3 regions of the Viridibacillus sp. FSL E2-0187 genome follow, and region 1 is predicted to be linked to each of the others. Evidence: predicted binding sites of a transcription regulator. Region 1 holds the regulator's gene; each other region holds the start of a gene.
What was found. Region 1 encodes LexA, which represses DNA repair genes until DNA is damaged. Its sites were predicted from a motif close to CGAACATATGTTCG; they were not measured.
Positions count from the first base shown of each region.

Region 1 (6,161 bases):
GGTCCTAAAAAGTTAAAGCTTTTTGATATAGGCCCTCATGCACAATCCTTTAATATGAACCCTGAAGCTTATGAACTGTTGGTAGCAGATTTTTTAAAAGAGTTTGTCTTCAAAGACAAAGACAAAAAAATAGCACTCAATTGAGTGCTATTTTTTATTTACCGCTTAATTTATTCATTGAGTTCATCATTTGTTTGATTTGTTTTTCAGACGGTTTACGTCCCATTTGAGACATCATTACTCGTAGCATCTGTTCGTTAATAGGTGGGTTGTCTTTTAAGTATTTCATCATATATTGACGGGCAACAAAGAAACCTATAGCTACTCCTGCTATTAATGCCACGATAACAAGTATAATCCATAACGTAGTATTCACTGGTTTTCCTCCTCCAAGTTTCTTATGCGAGAAAACTATCTCCAACAAGGATTATACAATAAAAAACCACTACATACTACTGTTTGCCAAGATTTATCGTCTTTCGTGCGAATGGAATTTAAGCGGTTTTAACCAACCACATTCCATTTCATCTTTATTAAATCCGATAAAGCAATCACTTAATTTTGATAATGTTGCAAATAAGTCTAATTCTAGCATGCGTGACCCAACACAGACAACAGCTATGTAATAAGGAAAAATATCAATCTGGATTTCCCCTTTAAATTCATTCATTAAAAAGATTTGGTGATCCTTCGTTTGAATGCCTGAAAAGCTATTACCTAATTGTTGTTGAATGATTAGTTCAATTTCCATCATATCCAATGGCTCACATAAATAGGAGATCTCTTGCGTCGGATGTATTGCATGCTCATACGTATTTGAGGATTGAATTAAATCGAATAGTAAACGTTCTCTACCATAAACAAAAGCCTGATGTTTCTTTTTCACATGAAAGATTGAATATATTCGCAAGATTACCACTCCCCTCTTGTAAACAGTATAGCAAAGATTGCAAGAACATTTTGTCAATTGACGTCCGATATAAAGCACTTTATTTGTCAAAAAAGAAAAAGTAGAGGAAAAAATCCTCTACTTTTCAATATTATCGCTATTTTTTTAAGCAAATAATGCTTTTACTTTTGCAACAACATTTTCTACAGTGAAGCCATATTCGTTCATAACAATTTCACCTGGCGCACTTGCACCAAATTTATCAATTGCTAGAACATCACCTTCAAAGCCAGTATATTTATGCCAGCCGAATGATGAACCCATTTCAATTGCTAAACGTTTTGTAATTGTTTTTGGTAATACTGCTTCTTTATAAGCTGCATCTTGAGCTTCAAAACGATCGAATGATGGCATAGAAACAACTGATACATCAATACCTTCAGCTGCTAGTTGTTTTTGAGCTTCTATAGCAAGGCTAACTTCTGAGCCAGTTGCTAAAATTAGTGCATCCGCTACTTCTTTAGTTGCTTTTGAAACAACATAAGCACCTTTAGCTACACCCTCAGCAGCAAGTGAAGCCGAGTTTTCAGACACAGGTAAGTTTTGACGAGAAAGCACTAAAACTGTTGGTTGGTTTTTAGATGATACAGCTAATTTCCAAGCTTCCGCAGATTCGTTTGCATCAGCAGGACGAATAACAGAAAGGTTTGGCATAGCGCGTAATGCAGCTAAATGTTCAACAGGTTCATGTGTTGGACCATCTTCACCAACAGCAATACTGTCATGCGTAAATACATATGTTACAGGTAGTCCCATTAATGCAGATAGACGAATTGCTGGACGTACATAGTCACTGAAGACGAAGAATGTACCACCAAAGACGTTTACACCACCATGAAGTGCCATACCATTTAAAGCTGCACCCATAGCAAATTCTCGAACACCAAACCAAATGTTACGACCTTCTGGAGTTTCTGCTGTGAAATCGCCAGCATCTTTCATGTATGTTTTATTTGATCCAGCTAAATCCGCACTTCCTCCAAAGAATGAAGGCGTGTTTTTTGCAAGTGCATTGATAACTTCACCAGAAGATGAACGTGTAGCAATTGATTTACCAGCTTCATAAACAGGTACTGCAGATGCGAAATCTTCAGGAAGTTCCCCATTCATCGCATTTACAAACTGTTCTGCAAGTGCAGGATATGCTTTTTTATAAGCTTCAAATTGTTCATTCCAAGTAGCTTCAGCAAGAGTTCCTTGAACTTCAGCCGCTTGTTTAAACGTTGCATATACATCTTCAGGTACATGGAATGGTTCATGAGGCCATGAGTAGTGTTCTTTAGTAAGTTTCACTTCATCAGCACCTAGTGGAGAACCGTGAGAGTCAGCTTTACCTGATTTGTTTGGAGATCCGTAGCCAATAACTGTTTTTACTTCAATAATAGTAGGTTGGCCTTGATGAGCTTTTGCTTGTTCAATGGCCTTATTTATCGCTTCAATATCATTACCATCATCTACACGAATGTAGTTCCAGTTATATGATCCAAAACGTTTTTGAATGTTTTCAGAGAATGATTTATTTAAATCGCCATCTAAAGAAATATCATTGCTATCATATAGCACTATCAGTTTTTCAAGTTGTAAGTGACCCGCTAAAGAAATTGCCTCAGCAGCAACACCTTCCATCAAATCCCCATCACCACAAAGTGCAAATGTATAATGATCTACTACTTTATGTTCAGGCTTGTTATAAACGCCTGCAAGGTGACTTTCCGCCATTGCCATACCAACAGCCATTGCAATACCTTGTCCTAATGGTCCAGTTGTTGCTTCAACTCCTGCTGTATGACCATATTCTGGGTGACCAGGTGTTTTTGAATCCCATTGACGGAAGTTTTTGATTTCTTCCATTGGTAAATCATATCCACCTAAGTGTAATAGGCTATACAAAAGCATCGAGCCATGACCTGCTGATAAAATAAAGCGATCGCGGTTAAACCATTTAGGGTTTGAAGGATTGTGACGAAGTTGTTTTGTCCAAAGAGTATAAGCCATTGGAGCAGCCCCCATTGGTAATCCTGGGTGACCTGAGTTAGCCTTTTCAATAGCATCAATTGACAAAGTTCGAATTGTGTTAATTGCAAGCTGATCTGCTTGTTGAGTCATTTTAATAGACATCCTTTCTTAAGCTAAATAGTGTACTAATATATTTTAGTCAAAAATCTAATATAAAACAATGTTTTCTCTATAAATATGTGTTTAATTTAACCGATTATTCTTATTTTGTTTTTGACGTAGCTTCTCAGGCGTTACTTCATTTCCCTCTGGATCGAAAACACGAACATTTTCAATCGTCTCACGCATTGAAGATCGGAATGTGTCTAAGTACTCCTTACGAAGTGTTGTTTGTTCTTTTGCTTCTTCTACAGTTAAACCTTGTGACTTTGATTTTTTCGAAAGTACACTTATACGTTGTAATTTTTCTTTTGATAACATTTATTTCTCACCTTTCATACAGACCTTAATACAAAGGTATGCAAAAAAGACCGCAAGCGCAAGCTTTTAGTCTTTATTTTTCTCTTTAAATTCCATAAATCTTCGATGAATTGTCGCTTTACTAACTTGGAATCCCAATCCTCTCAAAGTGTCTGTTATTTCTTCAAATGTCATACCCTTTTGTCTAAGTTGAATAATTTGTTCAATCGGAACATCTATGCGATCTCGTCCCTCAGGATTTCCTCGATCTTTTAAATTCTTTTCTGGCCTATACCCGTTCTGTACAGCTCTCCTCATCCCTCTACGGATTTTCGCGTTATGTAATTTACGTTGATATTCTTCTACTATCGCTAGAATTTCTAGCAACATAGCGTCCATTTCATTTAGCCGAACTTGACCTGCATCACTTAATGTAAAAATATCTGTATTCGTTTTTTGCAATAAATGAAGTACCGCCATTCGGCCATTACCACGCCCTAAGCGCGTCTCATCTTGAACAAATAGTGCTGGTTGTTCATATTCCTTCACACACTCAAGTAAATCAAGTAAACCTTCCCGATCAATATCATATCCACTATGTCGATCTGTAAAGACTTGTGCAACTTCATATCCTTTACTTGTTGCAAATTCCCTTAACTCAATCTCTTGCCTTTCAAGCGAAGTATCTTGTGTATCTTTTTCAGTACTTACACGGCAATAGAGAATAGCTATTTTTTGTTTCATCTTTTATCACTCGCCACTTCTACTCCTATATTTGGAACTTTTAAATTATCATGTTCCGGAACTATTAGAGTATGCCCCGCATATATAGTATCGTCAATTAAATTATTTTCATTTTTAACTTTTGCTATCCATTCATGGTTAGCCATTTTCCCTTTATATCTATCTGCAAGAGAAATTAAAGTATCTCCGTCATGGACTTTAATTTCTTTATATGATGTTTTCCCACTATTTACAACTACTAATATTGTTGTAAAGATTACGCAAAATCCAAAAAGTAATGTAATATATTGATTTTTTTTGAACCAACTCACACTTATTCTCCCCTTTTTCGAATACCTGTTCGGAATGTATGTTCTCAATATAAACCGAACGTTTGTTTTTGTCAACGGCTTTTTCGAACTTATGTTTGCACTGTTTGTTCGCTAATGCTATACTATTAATAACTTTTACATAGTATGAGATAAAGAGGTGATTGGATTGAAAAAAGTATCGAAAAGACAAGAAGATATATTGTCTTTCATCAAAGAGGAAGTTCGCACTAAAGGATACCCACCTTCCGTCCGTGAAATTGGTGAAGCAGTTGGTCTTGCATCAAGTTCTACAGTCCACGGACATCTTGCTAGACTTGAGAGCAAAGGGCTGATTCGACGAGATCCAACGAAACCTCGTGCAATCGAAATTTTAGATCAGCAAGATTCTACAATCGCAAAACAAGGTGTTGTACATGTACCGCTAGTTGGTAAAGTTACTGCAGGCCTTCCTATTACTGCAATTGAGAATATTGAAGAATACTTCCCAATTCCGGATTCTTACGGAACAACTGAGGATCAAATTTTTATGCTTGAAATTATGGGCGAATCTATGATCGAAGCTGGTATATTAGATGGAGACTATGTAATCGTGAAACAACAAGCAACCGCGAGTAATGGCGAAATTGTTGTTGCGATGACAGAGGATAATGAAGCAACTGTAAAACGATTTTTTAAAGAAGAATCTTATTTCCGCTTACAGCCAGAAAACTCTTCTATGGAGCCAATTATTGTAGATCAAGTTTCCATCTTAGGAAAAGTAGTTGGTTTGTATCGTAACGTATTATAAGGCACAACTATATCGGATTGTAGGAATCAGTGAAATATTGATTCTTGCAATCTTTTTTTATATACATAACCAAAATATATAGTTAGTATAATCGCACAATCTATATCACGCAGTCCCATATATCGTTATCGTGATTTATTTTATATTTTAGTTACAAAAGATAAGCAAAAAACAAATCGTTAAAATTAAGTAGTAATTAAATGCGTTACCACGAGAGATTGAATCGTGGTAAGTAAAAAACCGTTGAAACATAGAGCCTCAACGATTTTAACTATTAATACATTTTCAAGTATTGGTCACTTTCCGCCACGAATGATACTTGTGAGGTATTCCAATACTTCTCTTGTTGATTAGCAAAGGCACATTGTTTAGGATTCAATTTCTTCTCAACCAATCATCACCGCCTTCACGAATATACGGCAATAGAAGTTAAGAAGTATTTTACATATTTGACATTCTATATATTTCACACTTATGCAAACGAACGCCATCCAATAAGGGGTTTTAGTCATTTAGGCATTCGTTTATGTCAAAGCAAAAAAAGCACCCCGAAGGATGCTCTTGTTTCGTTGTCATTAGGCAATTGGGCATTGACCTTGATTATTGCACTTAGGCGGCTTAACACTACCACCTCCACCTTCCCATCCATTACTTGGTGGTGTAGCATTTGCACTTGCACCAAACGATAAACTCAAGACTAGTAAAGCAGCAATAGATAACATCGACTTTTTCATTAATATCAACCTCCGAATGATTATTTTCCCACATTTGTTATATTCTATATTTTACCTAATATCCCTTTAATTGTTTTTTATTTTAGAGATTTTACTCATCCATTTGAATCAAAGTAATTTAAAAATAGGCAGAGTGGAAAGTAAATATCCTAACCTTTGATTTAACTTAGCGAAGTATACTTGGTTAATACCCCAAATTGGTGACATCGGTAAACGATAAT
Region 1 covers NZ_JBBOVG010000001.1:2,939,739-2,945,899, forward strand. The annotation lists gene MHH85_RS14410 (alpha/beta hydrolase) at 1-144, shown strand, start outside; gene MHH85_RS14415 (YneF family protein) at 155-376, opposite strand; gene sirA (sporulation inhibitor of replication protein SirA) at 470-910, opposite strand; gene tkt (transketolase) at 1,055-3,055, opposite strand; gene MHH85_RS14430 (DUF896 domain-containing protein) at 3,149-3,385, opposite strand; gene MHH85_RS14435 (YneB family resolvase-like protein) at 3,452-4,108, opposite strand; gene yneA (cell division suppressor protein YneA) at 4,105-4,419, opposite strand; gene lexA (transcriptional repressor LexA) at 4,586-5,206, shown strand; gene MHH85_RS14450 (hypothetical protein) at 5,782-5,940, opposite strand.

Region 2 (6,161 bases), 1.9 Mb from region 1:
TGCTCTTGTGGCGTAAGTTGACAGCTCATGAACAGGATAAGAAGACTGTTGTATCTGAGAAGGTATGGAAAGGATTTATGCCTTGGATGGCACTTGCTTACGGACTAGAAGGTCTTGGTTATATTGTTACCGGTACGTTTTTAGTTGATATTATTCATGAAATTCCTGATTTAAGAGAGTATGCATCGTATAGCTGGGTTGTTGTGGGTATCGGCGCCATTCCATCTGCTCCACTTTGGATTATGTTGATGTCAAAATATTCACCTGTTCGTATCATTTCAATTGCGTATATTTTGCAAGTCATTGGTATTTTACTGCCAATCGTCTCTCCGACTATTTTCGGTGTCATGACATCGGCATTTTTATTTGGTATGACGTTTGTAGGAATCGTGACGATGACCACGTCTTATGCAAGACAACTATTCCCAACAAAGAGTGCAAGTGTTGTATCTGCTCTAACGACCCTTTATGCACTTGGGCAAATTATTGGACCATTAATCGCTGGCAAGTTGGCAGCTTTTTATAAAAGCTACGATGTTGCACTCATTTTTGCTGGAAGTGTTGTAGCAATTGCACTCTGTCTTATGTTGTTCGGAAAATGGAGGACGACGGAAAAAGAAGAACCAGAAAGTTATATGGCTTTTAAAAATATAGCTAAGTAATTACTCCAAGTGAATTTTTTGATAACCAATATGAGCATATTTTGAAAGAAATTTTTCAAAATATGCTTTTTTCTATACGCAAAGAGTCTGTCCTTTAATAAAAGAAGGTTATTTGAAACTTAAATAGAATTACATCTATAAGGCTTTAAAAATAGAATAATTTAAAGGGGATAGGAGAATGAATCGTTTAAATTTAGTTACTTTGGGTGTTAAAGATATGATAAAGTCATTACGCTTTTATCGCGATGGTCTTGGATTTGAAGTATTTGTATACGGGAATGATGCCGATCCAGATGTAATTTTCTTTAATAATGGAGGAACAAAAATTTCTCTATTCCCAATTGATCGCTTAGTGCAAGATATTGATGAAGATAATCCACCTGCTATTAGCAATGGTTTTAGTGGATTTACCCTTGCTTATAATGGAAAGTCGAAAGCAGAGGTTGATGAAATATTTGTATTAGCAAAAAAAGCTGGTGCAAAAATTGTGAAAGAACCTGAGACAGTATTTTGGGGTGGTTATAGTGGCTATTTCCAAGATCCAAACGGCTATTACTGGGAAGTTGCTTACGGAGAGAATTGGGAATTTGATGAGAATGATATGTTAATTATTACTGAAGGTTAACTTGAGATTTTCAAAAACTTACTCTATTGTTATCACAAAAAAGCTATCCAAAATTTAATGGATAGCTTTTTCTTATTTCTATTGCTGACTAAAAGGAGCTAATTTTTCTTGATGCCACTCATATTCCTCAAAATCTGCAACTATATAGGCTTTTTCAAACACTTCATGTACTTCTTCTAACATGTTTTTTATATCTTGTGGGAAAAATCTTGCACTTAAATGATTTAACAATAAATTTTTTGCTCCTGCTTTAATAGCTATATTTGCTGCATCCATATTTGTGGAGTGTCCATAATTAGCGGCCAGCGCTTCAGTTGCATGATCGAATGTTGATTCATGCACGACAATATCTGCGTTTTCACTCAATAAAACTGCATTTTCACACGAGCGTGTGTCTCCTAAAATCGTAACAATAAAGCCCTCTTTAGGTGGATCTGTCACGTCACTACTTTTCACTATTCGACCATCTTCTAAAGTAATGTCAGAGCCATTTTTCAATTGACCCAATAGTGGACCCTTAGGAACACCCAAAGCTATTGCTTTTTCAATTTGCAATGTCCCTCTTAGCGGCTTTTGTTCAATTCGGTAGCCAAAACAAGGTACGACATGCTGTAAAGGTTTTGCTGTAACCACAAATCCATCATCTTCAAACACTACACCTTCAGTAACCTCAACAAATTCAATAGGATAATTAAGATGGGTTTGAGAAAGTTGTAATGTTTGTTCTATCCAAGTCTTTAATCCTGCTGGTCCATAAATGGTAAGTAATTCTTCTCCACCTTGGAAAGAACGAGAGCTAAGTAAGCCCGGGAGCCCAAATATGTGATCTCCGTGTAAATGAGTTATAAATATTTTTTCTAATTTTCTTGGCTTTAGTGTTGTATGTAAAATTTGATGTTGCGTTGCTTCACCACAATCAAACAGCCAAAATGTACCGCGTTCTTCTAATAATTTAACGGCTAGTGCACTTGTATTCCGTGTTTTTGACGGCATTCCAGCACCTGTACCTAAAAATTGTATTTGCAAATGAAGTCCTCCTTACGGTATATACAATGATCAACATATGAAGAATCCTCATAATGATTCCTTGCTTTTTATGCTTTTGTATTGATAACGTCTTATAACTAGTATAACAAAAAAAGATGCGCATCAATCACCATATGGACATTGATACGCATCTCATCTATGAATTACTTACAGTTTGATTGTAAGTAATTTATTAATGAATGCTAAATTCATTTTATTTTACTTCAATTACGAAGGAAGTTATTTCTTTTATTTTAGAAGTTCTTCCTGCACTGGTGAAATTATAGATATTACAGAAAGTATAGCTCTTCTTATTATCTAAAACTATGGTGCCATTGATTGAACCAGTGCTCCCATGTGTAATATTATTCTTAATATGTAACTCTGTAGCTCTGTCTTTTTCCATTTGTATCAACAGTTCAGCAACATGATTTTTGCCTTGGATTTGCTTATTACCAACGATATCCCAAATTACATCATCCTTCAAATGCTCAAGAATAAAAATTTGATCGTTTTTCGCAAAAGCAATAGCCAGTTCTTGAAGTAACTTCTTTTTAGGTGCATTTCCACAATCATCAGAACAGACTACTTTTAAACTTCCATACTCTAGATTTTTCTTATCCATAATGCTCCCCCAAAAGATTTTTTCATTAATCCTTATGATCTTCCAAAAAGTCTTTGCTAAAACTCGTTTGTGATTCATAATTAGGCTTTTTCTTTTCTTTCATACCTTTAGAAATGATTTCTTTACCGAATTTCTTTTGGAGCTGCTCGACTACTTGTATAATTGGTTCCTCTTTGGCGTGTTGCTCATAGTTGAAAATGGATAACTGCTCAGCTGTTTCTTTGCGGTCAATCACATTACTCACCGTCACTCCGAGTAATCTAACAGGTTCACCATGCCAATGTTTTTTTGTTAAATCAATTGCTATTTCGAGAATATCTGATTTTTTATAAATGGCATTGGAAAAAGTTTTACTACGACTTGAGTTATGCCAATCAGCATCTCGAATTTGAATGGATACCGTATGGCCAGCTAAATTTTTAGCTGAAAGACGTTTTGCCACTCTTTCACAAAGACCATCGATTGTTTTACGAACTTCATCCCATTCGACTAAATCGATTGGCAAAGTTGTGGAATTACCTACGCTTTTCGTATCATAAATCGAATTTGGGTCGACTTCCCTTTTATCAATACCATTTGCTCTGTCTTTTAATCTTGCACCATTCTTACCTAAGTTACTTTTTAAAAAGGCTTCAGAAGCTTGTGCTAAATCACCGATTGTGTTGATTTTTAGTTCGTTAAGTTTTTTTGCTGTGCTTTCACCAACGCCATGCATTTCAATAACTGGTAACGACCATAAACTATTAGGTAATTCACGCTTTCTTAAAACAGTAATGCCCATAGGCTTTTTCATATCAGAAGCTGTTTTAGCTAAGAACTTATTAGGCGCAATTCCTATAGATGATGGCAAATCCAATTCATTTAAAATCCGTTTTTGGATGCTTTCTGCGAGCTCTATCGCTTCTCGCCCATTTACAAGTTCCGTAACATCAATATAACCTTCATCGATGGATACAGGTTCTACGAGTTCGGTGTATGTTCTAAGTATGTCAAATATCGCTTTTGAAGCAATACGATAGCGTTCAAAATTGGGTGGTAACAAAATAAGCTCAGGACATTTTCGCTTTGCTTCCCACACTGCCATCGTCGTGTAAACCCCTTTTGCACGCGCTTCATACGAACAAGTGACGAGAATGCCTCGTCGCTCCTTTGGGTTACCCGCAATGGCGATTGCTTTGCCTTTAAGTGTTGGATCATGTGCTTGCTCAACAGAGGCATAGAAACAGTTCATATCTATATGGAAAATTATTCTTCCTTTTGGTTTCCGCTCCGCCATCACACATCTCTCCTGCTTCTTTTCTTATAAATATTATAGCAAAAATAACGAACAAATGTTGGTGTTTCTATCTTGATAAGATCTAGTGGCACCTTCTATCTATCTTTAATATCAACATAAAAAAGCATCCTCAGTCTTCGACTAAGGATGCCTTATCTCAAGACGAACTAAGCTTTTGCTGCTTTTTCGTCTTCTTTTAATTTTTGCATATAGGCTTTGAGTTCTTTAATTCCTTCAAGCGAGTCAACTAATACTGAAGGTGAAACGATTGTAATCATTCGTTCTTCTAAGTTGGCAACTGCTGTGAAATATTTTGTTTTGGAATAATTCACTAGACCTATTTGCTGCAAATGTTCAGCTGGAATATCGAGAATTTCTTTTGCTTCGACAACAAGTAGACCAAATAGGAAATCGCCTGTTTGTAAAACAACTATTCGCACTTGATCTCCCGCTGCTTGACCTCTGTATAAGATTTGCTCGAAATCTAATATCGGCATTAATTCTCCGCGCATTCTCATTAAACCTGTTACATAGCTTGGTAAGTGTGGAATGGGATTAACATGTTCCATTTTCTCGATTGATACGACGTGATCGATGGGAACAGCGTATTCTTCTTGACCACAACGGAAAACGACTACTTTACTACTAGACATTGGCTTCTACCTCTTCTTGTAATATGTGTTATTTAATTTCAGCCGCGCATTTTACAATTTCCACTAATAAGTCCGCAAGTTTCTCTAATTCTTCAACTGGAATACGTTCTTTTGTTGTATGAATGTCTTCATATCCGACAGCAAGATTGACTGTAGGGATGCCAAATCCAGCGATCACATTTGCATCACTACCCCCACCACTTGTCAAAATTTCTGGTGTACGACCAATATTACGAACTGCTTCTTGAGCCACTTTCACGACTAAATCGTCTTCAGTGAAACGGAAACCTGGGTACATGCGCTTAATAGTTATTTCGGCTTTACCACCCATTTTTTCAGCAGTTTGTTCGAAAACTTCTTTCATATGAGCTGTTTGTGCCTCTAATTTCGCTTCATTAATTGAACGGGCTTCAGCTAAAATATGCACTTCATCACAAACGATATTCGTTGCTTGTCCCCCTTCAAAGCGACCAATGTTTGCTGTTGTTTCAGCATCTAAACGACCTAATTTCATCGCTGCAATTGATTTCGCTGCAACAGTAATAGCTGAAATTCCTTTCTCAGGTGCAACTCCAGCGTGGGCTGTTTTACCATAGATAACTGCTTCCACTTTCGCTTGGAAAGGTGCTGCAGTTACGATGCCACCCACTTTACAGTCACTATCAACTGCAAAGCCATATTTAGCAAAGATTTTCGATGGGTCTAACTCTTTCGCTCCTGCTAAACCGCTTTCTTCGCCAGCAGTAATAATATACTGAATATCACCATGTGCGATATTTTGTTCTTTTAAGCGTTTTGGTAATTCAAGAAGTGCTGCTATTCCCGCTTTATCATCCGCTCCTAAAATTGTTGTACCATCAGAATGGATGTAGCCATCTTCTTTGATGATTGGTTTAATTCCTTTACCAGGCACTACAGTGTCCATATGCGAGGTAAAATAAATTGGTTGTGCATCTACAGTCCCTCGCAAAGTACAGATTAAGTTACCTGATGCATGTCCATTACGACTTGCTGCATCATCTTCTTCGACTTCAAAGCCTAATGCTTCTAATTTAGTTTTTAATACCGGTGAAATTTTCTCTTCATGGAATGTTTCAGAATCAATTTGTACGAGTTCCAAAAATTCTTCTACGATACGACTTGTCATTATGAAAGAACCCCTTTATAAACTAGATTTTACTAACTTCTTATTCCCTTATTTTAGCATAGAATTTAAGTGAACTCCTGTAATTTACTTAGCTATTCTCTAATAATCAATATAGTTTGATAGATTAAATGGATTAAATTTTCATCC
Region 2 covers NZ_JBBOVG010000001.1:1,071,395-1,077,555, reverse strand. The annotation lists gene MHH85_RS05250 (YbfB/YjiJ family MFS transporter) at 1-662, shown strand, start outside; gene MHH85_RS05245 (VOC family protein) at 841-1,287, shown strand; gene rnz (ribonuclease Z) at 1,366-2,313, opposite strand; gene MHH85_RS05235 (hypothetical protein) at 2,528-2,938, opposite strand; gene MHH85_RS05230 (DNA polymerase IV) at 2,964-4,214, opposite strand; gene MHH85_RS05225 (chemotaxis protein CheW) at 4,382-4,867, opposite strand; gene MHH85_RS05220 (M20/M25/M40 family metallo-hydrolase) at 4,896-6,014, opposite strand.
Region 2: a site for LexA is predicted at 4,263-4,276, ahead of MHH85_RS05230 (DNA polymerase IV). Genes of this name have one in related genera too.

Region 3 (6,161 bases), 990 kb from region 1:
TTTAAGAATTATTTAATCTTCGTGTACATTGAATTCTTCGTAGCAGGGATCGGTGCTTTCTTATTAATTAAAAATAAAAGAAAAGACTATGTGGCTCCTTGGGTTGCCTTTATCGTCGGCATACATTTTATCTGGTTAAAAAGCATCTTCCAAGACTCCAGTTTATATCTCTTAGCAGCTCTCCTCGTCGCAGTCTCAATCATCTCCGTATTTCTCTCTAAAAAGCTTAACGTAGCCAATAGCGCTATTACAGGCATTGGAGCAGGTATAGTACTGTTTTGCTTTGCAATATTAGGATTCATCCGTTTTATATTGGCCTAAAAAAGAAATACTAATGAGTTTCTACAGATTGGCAATTATCCTTGGCAATATTCAAACGAGTACTGAAGTATATGTATTGATAATAAAAAATCGATTTTCAAATGACGAAATCTAAAACAGGAAATACAAACACTGGTAAATTTTACAGTCTACTTAGCAAAGATAATAGGTTTTCTTAATAAATGACTTTATGATTGCTTTCACTGTTACCACCAACTCTTTTTATACAATCGGTTCGATTGAAAAGTTTTATGTCAATAATTAAATAACTTAAGCATAACCCCGTCCTAAAATTAGAACGGGATTATGCTTGTTTGAAGTTGAAGTTATTAACACTTTGCACATGAAAGTCTCAAAGTTTAATTAACCACCGTCTTTTATTGTAAAAAGTCACTTATACTCGGAAAAAGTTAATGTTTGCACTATCCAATAATTCGATAAAAGACCAAATTAATTTAGCGAATAAAAAATAGTGGTTATGAGCGTTTTTAAAGGCCTTTAATTAAAAGGGTAGGGAAGTGTCATGTTTTTATATACAACATGATTCTGGGTATCCTAACAGGCTTTAAAAGTACAGAGATATAGATAATTAGATGTTTGTTATATTTTATAGAATATTATTTTTGCTTTAAGTAATGTAAATCTTTATAAGAAATAAATTTAGTTTAGGGATTACATGCTAAATTTCAAAAAAATATTAGTTGGATAAAACTTTCAGAAAAATCTTAAGCAGTAGAAAAAAGGAGCATATTGGTAAAAAGAATTTATAGGATATTGTTGCTAATTGAGCTAAAGTGAACGAAAAGGCTAATGATTAAATGAATGAGTTAATTGTTTTATCGAATGCCTCAAATGCATAATTGAACAGTTTAAATGGATCTATGACTAATTTAAATAAACTTTAATAAAACGTCAGTTCATCTTAAATTTCAAAATATCTCACTGTTTCAAGTATACTTATGAAATGAAACTTAACTTCCTATAATGTATATTATGTTCGGGGCGTTCTGTGATTTAGAGTAAAAGTGAATTTCCATCACTCTACTCTATGTTTGTAACTCGCATTTTTCACATCATTTAGATCTATGTATTGTACGCTATATTCAATAACATCGTTTATATATACTTGGTGCTGTTTCGCAAAACCCTTCAAAGCTTCTAAAAGATCTGCATCGTATGTTGTCTTATACTGCACTCGATCTGCTGGACGAGTTGCTTTATCATAGACGATTGTATTTTGATCTAATACGGCTTGTACACCTGATTCCAACAAGTAATTGACATGAGTATCATAATCATCAGCCATCACTTTTAGTTTCGCCAAAACCGCAGCACTTATATTCGTACGAAATTTAACTCGGGCTATATCTGTTGCTTGAATTAATTTTCCATTTGATAATTTCCACATAAAAAACACCATCTCCTAGCTTATTCTTAATAAAAAGTGCCCTTTCCCCTAGTATACAAACGAATGTTCTTATATGCAATATACATGTTCTTAATACAATACAGCCATTAATTCAAAAAAATGGATAAACAACCGTATAATTGTTGTATTTTTACACTATATAAGTTTGAATTACATTTTTTTAATGCGAAAAATGCCCTTTTCACACAACCAGAACATTTGTTCCGCGTGTTGAAAAAGGGCATTTTTCAGATGGCAGCTTCCGATTGTACAAAGGGTGCCAGAATTAAAGAATCATTTTTTTTGCCTTTATGATTAGAAAAGAAGGTCGACGAAGTTCTTTTTGCAAGCTAGGTAATTGGTTAATTGCTTCATTAGTAGGTATCGGCTCAATTATCTTTTCTATTTGCAAGTGCTTTGAGATAAGCGTATTAATGATGGTTGAAAATGTTCGATGATATTTGATAACACCATCAATATACCAATGCTGGCTTCTTTGCCCTTCTTCCTGGTAATTGTCTATAGCATAATGTAGAAGTCGTCTTTTATCATCACTAAACCAGTTATCCATCTCTTTTCTTGAAGTAACAATTGGATGTTCCATTGAAAAAAGAAAAGTACCGTTTTCACATAAGACATTTGAAATTTTTGATGTTATCGCTTCGAAGTCCTCCATATAATGAACTGCAAGTGAACTAATTACAATATCAAAACTTGAAGGTGCGAAGTTTATATCCTCGATCGCTTCATGTATATATTGAATAGATCTATGTGGATTATTTTTACGTGCCATTGAAATCATATTTAAAGAGATGTCGATTCCTGTTACATGTTTTGATCCTTGTTGTATGCAATAGCTAGCGAATTCCCCCATTCCACACCCGATATCAAGAATTTTTGTATCCTTTAATTCAGGTAACATTGCCTTCAACGTAGGCTGTTCGAGTAAGTTATTGTAATTATAACTAGATTGCCGAAGCTCCTTATAGCCATTGAAAAAGTCAGGGTGATCATAGATGTTTTGTTTCATTACAAACCTCCAAATTTTGGGGCATAACATTATGCTATATTTGCGCACCTTTATTTTCACATAATAAACAAAAAATAGACTTATATTTTATATTTTGGTAATATGTAGATAGATGCATACCTAAAATATGGGAATATTATATACTTACGAAACTGTCTTAACTTTACACATACAGAAACCATCTAATCGACCAAAGAGAATAGATGATTTCTTTTTATCTATAAATTATTGGTACTTATTCGTTACCTCTGACGACGTTACATATATGCGGAGCGAATGATAACCGCAAGATCATGGAGTATCGAGTTTTTAACTTATTCATACTCTTTAAAGGATAAGCTTCTAGTTAGATAGAATATTATATAACGCTTAATTTTGGGGGGAGTTTATGTTTATCGTAAATGTTGAAGGGGCAATTAACAAAAATGAAAAATGGCTTTTAATAAGTCGCAGCAAAAAGGAAGAACATGCTGGCGGCTTACTTTCTCTTGTTGGTGGTAAAGTGGAAGTAGATGGAACATCAACTGATGTATTAGAGAAAACATTAAAAAGAGAAATCTTTGAAGAAGTTGGTATTGAGGTTTCAAACCTGAAATATGTGAATAGTTCTTTTTTTGTTACAGATTCAGGATTAAACGTAATAGATATTGTTTTTCAATGTGATCACGAGTCTGGAGAAGCATATGCTAAGTGTTTAGATGAAGTAGACGATGTTTGTTGGATGTCGACAGAGGAGATTTTACATAACTCTGAAATACCAATTTATCTAAAGGAAAACATAAAGTTAGCTGAAAAGTTAATAGCTGTTTAAGTGACTTTATTGGTGAATAACATTTAGACAAAGACATATATGGCCGTAAAAAATAAAAAAGTGGCTTTCATCTTGTTACGATGAAAGCCACTTTGATTTATATAGACGCCCATAACACATTAAATTCGCGCCATAGGCGGGAATCGTTGCAATTAAAACAAATCAAACACGAATAAATCAATATTCGCCAAGGATTTTGACGGCTTTTTCTGTGAGTGAAGTGTCAATTGCTTTGTCGAAGTCGAACTCCCCTTGTGTTGCCCCATTTGCTTTGTACATATCGTATTGTGCATGAATGTCATCAATACGCATTTTACCATCTGGATCAAGACCAGTTACGTATACTTTTTCCCATAACTTCGCGTCTTTTAATGCTGTATGTTTTGTCATGATGTCGATGATTTGGTCTTTGCCTTCTCCTTTGATGAACGCATCATTATAATCACGGACACCTTTTAAATAAGCCAACATAAAGCGAAGTGAAACGTCTTGTTCTTCCTTCATAAATTTAGGAGATGCTAAAACTAAGGCTATTTGTGAATCTGGCGCATAGTCAGTTGTATCTCCAAAGCGTGCTAGAATGCCTTTATCGATTCCTTGAGCAATTAATGGCTCAATACTAAGCGCAGCATCTATTGAACCGTTTTGGAGGGCTCCAAGCATGCTACCGAAGTCATTCATTAGTGTGAATTTAACATCCTTATCCGTTAACCCTGCATGTTCAAGCATTCTTTGATAGATGTAGCCATCAATCGCATTTTTTGCAGAGACTGCAATCTTTTTACCTTTAAAATCTGAGTAATCTTTAATCTTATCTTTCATATGGTTACCGATAACAAATGAGAAATAGGATTTTCCAGGTACGTTATGCCCTTTATCTGCAATAATTTTAACGTCAATCCCCTGTGCAATTGCATTAAAGAAAGAGGCTGTTGATATTCCTCCTGCAATATCTATTTCACCCGCTGCAAGTGCAGGTAACATGTCATCACTATTCGCAAATTGAGCAAATTCTACCTCAATATTATAATCCTCGAAGTAACCTTTTTCTTTAGCGATATAAAAACCTGCTCCTGATGCCGCTCCGTCCTCAGCGATAACAACTTTCGTTTTTTTACTTAAAGCAGCCAAATCTCCAGATGGATTATCTTTACTTACTTCGTTATTGTCTTTCGTCCCTGTGGTTCCCTTATTTGATGTTTCTTTATCCGAACACCCTGCAACGAACATCGCTAGGATAAGGAATGGTATAAATAAACCTAACTTGAACCATTTCCGCATGTCATGCCCCCTTTTACTGATTACTTTCTAGATTTTTGTACTTCTTCTTGCAGATGCTTCCAAATGTCCACAAAGTGTCCTGCTGTATTTTGGTCCGATCTAATTTGCTCTATATTTCTCGGCCTTGGCAAATCATTTTTAATCTCTTTAATGATTCTGCCAGGTTGCGAGCTCATCAATAGAATTCGATCGCTTAGTAGCAATGCTTCATCAATACTATGCGTTATGAACAGCACCGTTTTCTTCGTTTCCTCCCATATAGACAGTAGCTCTTCTTGTAAAATGAATTTGTTTTGCTCATCAAGTGCTGCAAATGGTTCATCCATCAGTAAGATTTCTGGGTCATTGGCAAATGCACGTGCAATACTTACACGTTGCTTCATACCTCCAGAAAGTTCTTTTGGATAGAGGGTCGAAAAATTTTCTAGGCCAACTTTTTCTAAATAGTAAGATGTACGCTCTTTAATCAATTCAGATGGAAGATGTCGCATTTTCAGACCGAATGCAACGTTCTCTTCTACGGTTAGCCAAGGAATGACACCTCTCTCTTGAAAAACCATCGATTGTAGGGGCCTATTTTCTTTTCCCTCGGCAATCTTATATTCACCTACACTCGTAGTTTCAAGTCCTGCTAAAATACGTAGCAACGTTGTTTTCCCGCAACCACTCGGACCTACTAGACAAACAAATTCACCCTCTGAAATATTAAGAGAAATATGATCCAAAGCAGTGACACTACTATTTTTCTTGTAAAATACTTTTGTCATATCTTGAATTGAAATTTTAGTGTTGTTTTCCACTGCTTCACCTCCAAGATAAAATCTTATTTTGTAGTGCCCTTAGCAAAAGTGAAAATAAGTAGCCGAAAAATGAAATGAGTATAAGCCCAACGAACATCTCTTTTAACATAAAGGCTTTATATGAGGTCCAAATTAAATAGCCTATACCTGATGTAGCTCCCATCATTTCAGCTGCCACAATCGTTAAGAGCGCAATTGCCTGCCCCATTTGAATACCTTCCATCATGACCGGCAATGCCCCAGGAAATGCGATTTTTAAGAAAAAATCCTTAGAGCTGGCACCGTAATTTTTGGCGACATCTAAATAGATGGAGTCAATATTAATGACCCCTGCTGTTGTATTGATGACGACTGGGAAAAAGACGCTACCAGCAATCGTCACAACCTTAGAAAAGTCTCCGATTCCAAATAGGATGATGATAATGGGTAACAAGGCAAGAGTAGGAATTGGCATAAGCGCCATTACAATAGGTGAGATGAAGTGCCTAATTGGTGAATACAGACCCATCA
Region 3 covers NZ_JBBOVG010000001.1:1,945,831-1,951,991, forward strand. The annotation lists gene MHH85_RS09415 (hypothetical protein) at 1-321, shown strand, start outside; gene MHH85_RS09420 (rRNA methyltransferase) at 1,358-1,729, opposite strand; gene MHH85_RS09425 (class I SAM-dependent methyltransferase) at 2,016-2,759, opposite strand; gene MHH85_RS09430 (NUDIX hydrolase) at 3,148-3,570, shown strand; gene MHH85_RS09435 (ABC transporter substrate-binding protein) at 3,748-4,851, opposite strand; gene MHH85_RS09440 (ABC transporter ATP-binding protein) at 4,872-5,618, opposite strand; gene MHH85_RS09445 (ABC transporter permease) at 5,656-6,161, opposite strand, start outside.
Region 3: a site for LexA is predicted at 1,786-1,799, ahead of MHH85_RS09420 (rRNA methyltransferase). Genes of this name have one in related genera too.